DNA from 2 places in the Comamonas nitrativorans genome. Region 1 is predicted to be linked to the other one. Evidence: predicted binding sites of a transcription regulator. Region 1 holds the regulator's gene; the other holds the start of a gene.
The links. Region 1 encodes FliA, which starts transcription of late flagellar genes. Its sites were predicted from a motif close to CTAAAGTTTNNNNNNNNNNNGCCGNTA; they were not measured.
Positions count from the first base shown of each region.

Region 1 (4,414 bases):
CAAGGCATGGGGCGAGGCGCTTTCCACCCCCGAATGCGCACCTACCTGGCGGTAGGCATTGGCCCTGTTGAATCCTGGAGAAGAAAACATGCGAATCCTTGGCAATCGTAAAAAGTACAAGCGCGGTGCCGACCTGAATGGGGGTATTAGCTCTTCGAGTTATTCCACGTAGTCACCATTTGCGAGACATAGGAATTCAACGCATTCAGCGAAGACATTTTCACGTCCAGCGCCGAGTACTGCGCATACAACCGTGTCTCCAGCGCTTCGGCGCGTTTATTGACCTTGTCCTGCTCGGCAGTGTTGCTCTTGAGCGTGCGCTCCAGCGAGTCGGTCTTCGTGTTCAGCGTCCCGTCAAACGACAGCAGCTTGTCGGTAAAGTTCTTGAAGTTCACGGCAATCCCGCCGCCCTGCCCCAGACTGTCGGCCTTGTTGGCAAACAGACCTTTCAAACCGTCCAGATTGGTCAGCGCTTTATCCAGCTTGCTGGTGTCCATGCTGAGCTTGCCGCCCTCCTGCATCTGGATGCCGATATCGGCCAGGCGAGTCAGGCCATCCTTGCTGCCTGAAATCCCCTGGGGCAGCATACGCAGCGAGTTCTGCAAGCTCACCGTGGCGCTATCCCCCTGGAGCGCACCAGCCATCTTGGTTTCTTCAGTGTACTTGGTGGATTTACCCAACAGGTCGTTGAGTTCGTTATAGGCGTCGACAAACTCCTGAATGTTCTTTTTCATGGCCTCGGTATCGGCCTTCACCGCCAGAGTAGCGGTGTTTGTGGTCACTTCGGACACGGTGAAAGACATGCCAGGAATGGTTGCCGAAAAGGTGTTGCTGTTGGATTCCACCGCCACGCCATTGAGTTCCACCTTGGCGTTCCGCGCCTCCTGGGCCTCGGTCTGCTCCAGTTTGTTCAGGGCGGAATCAATATCGACGGCGAATCTTTTGTCAGTACCGGTCTCCTTGGAGCGCAGCATCAGGCGCTCCTTGCCGTCTACATCGGTCACCACCGAAGCCTGAATGCCCATCCCCGTCTCGTTCACCTTGGCAGCGATCTTGGTCAGCGTATCGGAACTGGAAATACTCAGTTCCTTGACCTGATCGCCCATCTTCAATGTGATCTTGCCACTGGCCCCCATGGTTTCATCCTTGGCCAGAGCGGCAGCATCAGCGCCACCAACGACAGTCGTTTGCGCCTGTGCCAATTGCGTGACCTTGATGTTGTACGTGCCAGGCGTGGCAATTCCGGTCATGGTGCCGGAAATGGTGCTGTTGCTGGAACTGATGTTCACCCCGTTCCAGGCACTGTCACGCGTCAGCTTGGAGACGATATCGCCCAGCTTGGAGGTCAGCGACTTGATCTCGCCATAGGTGGAGATCTGCGTCTGGATGCCTTCGGCCTTCACCTCCAGCTTTTTCAGCGGTGTTTTCTCGGCCGCAACCATCTGTTCGACGATCTTGCCGACATCCAGACCGCTGCCAATACCTGCGGATGAAATTGCCATGATGAATACTCCTCAAACCGCTATGCAGAACCACAGGCCATGCATGCACTAATGTCTATTGTGGCGCTATTGGTCTTGAAGCAAAAGCCTAAAAACTGCCGCTAGCACCAGCCAATCCTCTTGACCCCAACTACCTGCGCACCTCGGGCTTAGCCCTTTATCGGCAGGTTTTCCGCAAACTTGAACGCTTCAATGCAAACGCATCTTGGTGCGCAATCGGGCAATCGCCTGGCTGTGCAGCTGACTGATCCGCGACTCGGTGACGTCCAGCACGGCAGCGATTTCCTTGAGGTTCATGTCATGCTCGTAATACATGGACATGACGTACTTTTCACGCTCGGGCAAGTTTTCAATCGCCTGCACCAACGCCTGGCGCAAGCGGTGATCACGCAGTTGGGCAAAAGGATCGGCCTCGGCGTCGGCCACATGGCGATCAAGAAAACTTTCTCCCTCATCACCACCTTGCCCGATATCTTCCAGATAAATCAGCTGGGTACCACGTACCCTTCCCAGCAATTCCTGGTACTCGGCCAGCTCCAGCGCCATTTCCTGGGCGATTTCAGACTCCTTCGGAGGTCGCCCCAAAATTTGCTCCAGACGGTGGATCGCTGCTTCGATATCTTTCTGACCTTTGCGGGCACTGCGACTCATCCAGTCATTGCCACGCAACTCATCGAGCATCGCACCCCGGATGCGCTGGCTGGCAAAGGTCTCGAATTGCACGCCCTGGCTGGCCTCGTAGCGCGACAGTGCATCGGCCAGACCGATCATGCCCACCTGAATCAAGTCGTCCAGTTCGACACTGGGGGGCAGTTTGGCCATCATGTGCTGCGCAATACGCCGCACCAGCGGCGCGTGCTGGCGTATCAGAGCATCAAGACTTAACTGTCCGTGAACGGTGTACATCAACTCAATGATTCCACACTGAAGATAAAGCGGGAGAAGGGGCAGAAAATGGGAGCGGCGCAGCCGCCTGCCCAGGCATGGCGACGATCTGGCTTTGCTCTAAGCATTGTAGCGCCCAGCGCTGCAATCCCCGTGGATCGCCCGGATCGACCTGCTGGGCCAGCGGTTCGGTACGCAAATGATGATGCGCACACTGCGCGATCGATTTCAACAAGGGGTCGAGCCCGGTATGGGCCGGACGCAAGGCCAGCAACTGCGGCATGACCCCCGTATGCATGAACATATGCTTGAGCGCCCGGTAGCACGGAACGACACTGCTGCGCCGCCCCGGCACCAGCACCCAGGGCGCTTGCTGTATTCCCTGCAATACCGGTGCCAGCAAGGGCGCAGGGGCCAACAGCACGACCAGCGCATGGTTGCGCAAATGCCGATACAGCAGACTCAACGGGCGCTGGCCGCTCGCCAGCCCCAAATGTGCCAATTGCACCAATCCCCGCGCGGCCGGCAAGCTGGCAATCGCATGGGGACGCGTAATATCTGCCGACAATGCGGTCGAGCCGCAATCGGCATGGCCTTGCAGGATGTCCTGCAGTCCAGGTGCCTGGTCTGTTTCTTGTTCCAGGCCATCCAGGATCACCACTGGATAACCTTGCTCCTGCAGCACGGCACAGGCACTCCAGAGGGCAGACAAGTCTTCTGCCTCCCCAGATGGAATGATGCTCAAAACCCGCAAACCACGGGTGTACCAGCGCAGGCTGCTGCCTTGGTGCAAGCTGCTCTCAAGCATGGAAACCTCCCGTCGCGGCCCCCAATGGAGAATCTGCGTAGAAAAAATCCAAATCCAGGCTGCTGGGATCAAAAGCCGATTTGCTGTGTGTACGCATCGAAGTAGCAATCAACTCGCTGGCCACGGCACGCTCAAAGTCTTCTGGCACCCGTTGCCCCGTAGTGACACCCCGCAGCACCATCTGATGGCGGATCAAGGCATCGAGTGCAGGCCCAAGCTTGACGGCCTCATCGACCTTGGAAAGGATGGCCTGACGGCAGTTGCCATGTTTGAAGGCGGCCAGCGACTCATCCAGGGTATCGCCATGGCAACCGGCATTGGTCACCAGCAATTGCTGGACGCCCGGGAGATCCAGCACCTGCAGGATGTCGTCCTTGCGAGGGTCGCGGGGAGCCACGCCCGTCGTGTCGATGATGACCATCTTCTTGCCAGAGAGCAGGCCCAGCAAATCTTGCAATGCAGCCTTGTCGTGCGCCAGATGGGCGACCACGCCCAGCATCCGGCCATAGGCACGCAGTTGCTCATGGCCGCCAACGCGGTAAGTGTCCAGCGTAATCAGGCCCACGCTTTGCGGGCCATGCTTCTGGGCACACAGGGCTGCAAGCTTGGCGGCGGTGGTGGTTTTGCCCACGCCAGTAGAGCCGATCAGCGCAAAGACGCCGCCCACTTCGTAAATCGGGGACGCAGCAGCGTCGGTGCGCAAATTGCGCTCCAGCACCTGCATGAGCCAGCGCAGGGCTTCGGCCGGGCCGCTGTTTTGCGGTACCCGTTCGATCAGCGTGCGGGCCAGGGCAGGGGAAAAACCGGCGCGGATCAGCTTCAGAATCAGGTTGGACTGCAAGGGATTCTGCCGCGTCTGCCCCAGCCAGGCCAAGGTATTGAAGCGCTCTTCAATCAGGCTTTTGACCGATTGCAGCTCGTGCAACATGCCCGGGCTGACGGCAGGCAGCGCCTGCAGCGCTTTGGCCTGGGGTTGCTCGGTCGTCATGGCTCGCAGGGGGTTCTGGCGCACGGGCTGAGGAGCCGCCGCCGCTTGCAAGCTTTCCTGGCGGGCCTTGCGGGCAAAAGTGGGCAATTGCGCGTCGGGCAAGTCTGTTGCCTGGATGCCCTCGCTGCGGCGACGCAACATGCGCTCGCGCACGTAGTCCTGAAACGACAAGGTACTCATCGCCAGTTGCTCGGTATCCTCGGCCACGCTTTGGCGTGGGCTGACTTGCAC
Region 1 covers NZ_JBHSEW010000006.1:149,180-153,593, reverse strand. Annotated here, with positions in the region: gene fliS (flagellar export chaperone FliS) at 1-90, opposite strand, end outside; gene fliD (flagellar filament capping protein FliD) at 147-1,502, opposite strand; gene ACFO3A_RS08470 (RNA polymerase sigma factor FliA) at 1,692-2,408, opposite strand; gene ACFO3A_RS08465 (hypothetical protein) at 2,413-3,195, opposite strand; gene flhF (flagellar biosynthesis protein FlhF) at 3,188-4,414, opposite strand, start outside.

Region 2 (4,414 bases), on a different contig from region 1:
ATCTGATCGACCGCATTCACGTTGGAGTGGCTGACGTAGCCCTGGTCGTCGGCCAGCGGATGCTCGGGCGAATACACCTTGCGCCCAGGGGTGTTGTCCTCCTTGATGCCCACGACCTTGACGCCGGCGGCCCCCTCCTCGCCCATCGGCGCGGTCTGGAACACCACCTGGCGGGACTTGTAGGTTTCGCCATCCGGCCCGGCCACGGCATCGACGTTGGCCAGGTTGGACGCAACCACGTTCAGCCGCTGGGACTGGGCGCTCAAGGCACTGCCCGAGACACTGAAAATAGAAAACATTGACATGGTGGCTTACCTCCAAAAATTCTTGCTGGCGTGCTTACTGGCCGGTAATGGCCGAAAGCAGCGTGCGCGACGAGCCGTTGACAAAGCGCAGCGTGGCCTCGTAGCGCACGGCGTTGTCGACGAAGTTGGCCCGCTCGCGGTCCATATCCACGGTGTTGTTGTCCAGCGCGGGCTGGGCCGCCAGGGAATAGCCCAGGCGCTTGTCCTTGTCCTGGCCAAAGCTGACCGTCGGCACCGGAATGTGCTTGGCATCGGTAGTGCTCAGGGTCCGCAGTTGCTCCTGCAAGGCGTTGGGGCCTTGCCTGGCGGCCTTGAGGGTCTTGGCAAAGTCGAAATCCCGCGCCACATAGCCAGGGGTGTCGGCGTTGGCGATGTTGCTGGAGATGATCCGCTGGCGCTCGGCACGCAGCACCAGTGCGTCGGTTTGGAAATCCAGGTTACCGGTGATTTTGTTGAGCATGGGATTCTTCCTTTCAGGCAATGTCCTGCACAGCCAGCCACTGTCCGGCAGGCTCCTGGACGTGCAGCGATTATGGAAATTCACCCCACCGACGAAAGCGCGAAGAAAACGCCCTTGCCCCTGTTTTTCCCGGCTTTGGCACACGGCAGGCGCACTACAGTTGCCCCAAACCAAGCGCTTGAACGACCTTTGCCCGCACCTGTCCCCATGCCTGAACCCAGCCGCCCCAGCCATCCTCTGCTTCGCCCGTTCGCACTGGCACTGCTGGGGGCGGCGGCGTGCAGCGGCGCGGCGGCGCAAAACAGCCTGCCCGCGCTCAATGCCCTGGGCGAGCAATGGGTGCAGAACGCCATCGCGCAGGAGGACGGCGGGCAAAGCCTGCCGCTGCGCCTGGAGGTCCAGGTCGGCAAGCTCGACCCCCGCCTGCAACTGGCCCCCTGCAACCAGGTGGATGCCTACCTGCCCGCCGGCTCCAAGCTGTGGGGGCGCACCCGCATCGGGCTGCGCTGCGTCGAACAAGGGGCCCGGCCCTGGAACGTGTTCCTGCCCGTCACCGTGCAGGCCTGGGGACCGGGCTGGGTACTGGCCACGAATGTCAATAGCGGCGAAACGCTGGACGCCAGCAGCGCCGTGCAGGCCGAGGTCGATTGGGCGGCCGACCTGTCGCCCATCCTCGTGAATCCCGGCGACTGGATCGGCCAGACCGCCACCCGCAACCTGATGGCGCGGCAGGTGCTGCGCCAGTCGATGGTGCGGCCTGCCGCCGTCTTCCAGAAGGGCGCAACCGTCAAACTCCTGTCCAGAGGGGCCGGGTTTGTCGTCACTTCCTCAGGAAAAGCCGTCACCGGCGCAGGCGTGGGCGAAACCGTCAAGGTCAGGATGGATAATGGGCAGCTCGTCTCCGGTACGGTCAATGCCCAGGGCGATGTGGAAGTCGGGCCGTAGCCGCCAAGCGGCACATCCCGTTGCAAAGAAACTGCTCAAGTTCCCCCACCCCCTGCCGATACCACTAGCAAATCAGCGATAAAACGCTCTACGGAGAAAAGAACATGAAGGTCGGAATCAACAACAACGTCGAAATGCTGGCAGGCAAGCTCCAGCAAGGCGCAGCCCAGAGCGCCCAGCAAAAACAAACCGGTACGGCCGCCGAAGCCGTCCAGGCCAGCGGTCGCACCGCCCAGGCCGGGGTGCCGGTCACCGTCTCCAAATCGGTACGCTCGCTTGACCAGGGCAGCAAGACCTCGGCGGACATCGACCTGGCCAAAGTCCAGGCCATGCGCGAAGCCATCGCCAACGGCAGCTTCAGCGTCAATGCCGGCGCCATCGCCGACAAGCTGCTGGCCGATGCCGGCATGTTCCTGGGCACCGCTGCCCGCACCTGATCGCCCCCCGCTATTCCTGGCCCCGCTGGCCTGCACACCGCCTTTCCGACCTTCGGCGGGCGTGCAAGGACAGCGGGGCTTTACTATTGCGGCTGTCTTTGCTTTGAGTGACCGACCATGCAACTGGAACAAGCCCTGGGCCAAATCGACGGCCTGCTCGACCTCATCACCCCCATGCTTACCGAGGCGTCGCCCGACGCCATCGCCCAGGCGATGGAACAGCTGCGCGACAGCATGACGGCGTTTGCCGGCCTGGCCCAGCGCTTCGAGGCCAGCGCCTTCACGCCACAGGCCGTCACGCACATGCAGCGCATCTCCGAGCGGCTGGCGCAAATCCGGGAATACATCGTCAAGATCGGCGCCATCAGCAACCAGCAGTTGCAGGCCCTGGTGCCCCAGCAGGGCAGTACCCACACCTACGGCGGCAGCAAGCTGCCTCCCGGGGCCGCCGCATCGGTGGCGCGGCTGTACCATGTCAGCGGTTAATCCCTGAATACACCGCCGATGCCGCTGGACTTGCACAATTTGCCCCCGCTCTCCCCCGCCCCGCTGGCCCCCTGGGCCTGCCACCCCTCTGCCACACGCGGACGCCGCTACCCGGAAGCGCCCACCCCCACCCGCAACGACCACCAGCGCGACCGCGACCGCATCGTGCATAGCAGCGCCTTCCGCCGCCTGGTCTACAAAACCCAGGTGTTCGTGAACCATGAGGGCGACCTGTTCCGCACGCGCCTGACGCACTCGCTGGAAGTGGCGCAGATGGGCCGCAGCATTGCCCGCCCGCTGGGGCTGAACGAAGACCTGGTGGAAGCCATCTGCCTGGCGCACGACCTGGGCCACACCCCGTTCGGCCATGCGGGCCAGGATGCGCTGAACGACTGCATGCGCGACTGGGGCGGCTTCGAACACAACCTGCAAAGCCTGCGCGTGGTCGATCGCCTGGAAGAACGCTACCCCGATTTCGACGGCCTGAACCTGACCTTTGAAACCCGCGAGGGCATCCTCAAGCACTGCTCCCAAACCAACGCGCAGTTGCTGGAGCAGCAGGAGCCGGGCGGCGTGGGCCGGCGTTTTCTGTTGAAGCAGCAGCCCTCGCTGGAAGCCCAGCTGGCCAATCTGGCCGATGCCATCGCCTACAACGCCCACGATGTGGACGACGGCGTGCGCTCCGGCCTCATCACCCTGGAGCAGTTGCAAGACATCCCCCTGTTCGCCCGGCACTACCGGCAGGTGCTGCGCGACCACCCCGCGCTGGCCGCGCCCGATGCCCAGCGGCGACTGCTGTACGAAAGCATCCGCCGGATGCTGTCGGCCCAGGTCTACGACGTCATCGCCACCACCCAGGCGGGGATTGCTGCGGCAGGCGTCGCCAGCGTGCAGGACGTGCGCGAGTGCGGCCAGCGGCTGGTGTCCTTCAGCGCCGAGATGCACTACGGCAGCCAGGCGCTGAAAACCTTTTTGCTGCACCAGCTCTACCGCCACCCGCAGGTCATGCAGACCATGACGGCGGCGCAGCAAGTGGTGCGCGAGCTGTTTGCCTACTACCTGGAACACCCCCAGGCCATGAAACCGCGCTTTGCCCAGCGTGCCCAGCAGGCCGCAGCGGCCGGGGATGCCACCGCCCGCGCCCGGGCCGTGGCCGACTTCGTCGCCGGCATGACCGACCGCTACGCCGCCGGGGAACACCAGCGCCTGACCGGGCAAAGGCTGTTGGCCTGACAATACGTTCCCCCTCTGTTGGAGAAACCCCGCCCATGAACACCCCCGCCCCCGGCTCCGAAGCACCGTCCTACCCCGAGGACATCGTCATCGCCGACACCGTGCGCTGGCTGGAGCAGGCCGTCATCGGCCTGAACCTGTGCCCCTTCGCCAAAGGCGTCCACACCAAGGGGCAGATTCACTATGCCGTCAGCCAGGCGCAGGACGGCGAGGGCGTCATCCTCGACCTGCACCGCGAACTCGAAGCCCTGGCCGAAGCCAACCCCGAGCAGCGCGACACCACCCTGCTCATCCTGCCGCAAGCGTTCGCGGACTTTCTGGACTTCAACGACTTCCTGGAAGTGGCCGACGCCATGATCGACGAGCTGGAGCTGGGCGGCATCCTGCAAGTCGCCTCCTTCCACCCGCGCTTCCAGTTCGAGGGCACCGAGGTGGACGACGTGACCAACTGCACCAACCGCGCCCCCTACCCCACGCTGCACCTGCTGCGCGAAGACAGCATCGACAAGGCCGTCGAGGCCTACCCCGAGGCCGAAATGATCTACGAG
Region 2 covers NZ_JBHSEW010000005.1:135,305-139,718, reverse strand. Annotated here, with positions in the region: gene flgC (flagellar basal body rod protein FlgC) at 1-305, opposite strand, end outside; gene flgB (flagellar basal body rod protein FlgB) at 340-765, opposite strand; gene flgA (flagellar basal body P-ring formation chaperone FlgA) at 973-1,710, shown strand; gene flgM (flagellar biosynthesis anti-sigma factor FlgM) at 1,815-2,147, shown strand; gene ACFO3A_RS07160 (hypothetical protein) at 2,265-2,633, shown strand; gene ACFO3A_RS07155 (deoxyguanosinetriphosphate triphosphohydrolase) at 2,664-3,866, shown strand; gene ACFO3A_RS07150 (DUF1415 domain-containing protein) at 3,902-4,414, shown strand, end outside.
Region 2: a site for FliA is predicted at 1,745-1,771, ahead of flgM (flagellar biosynthesis anti-sigma factor FlgM). Genes of this name have one in related genera too.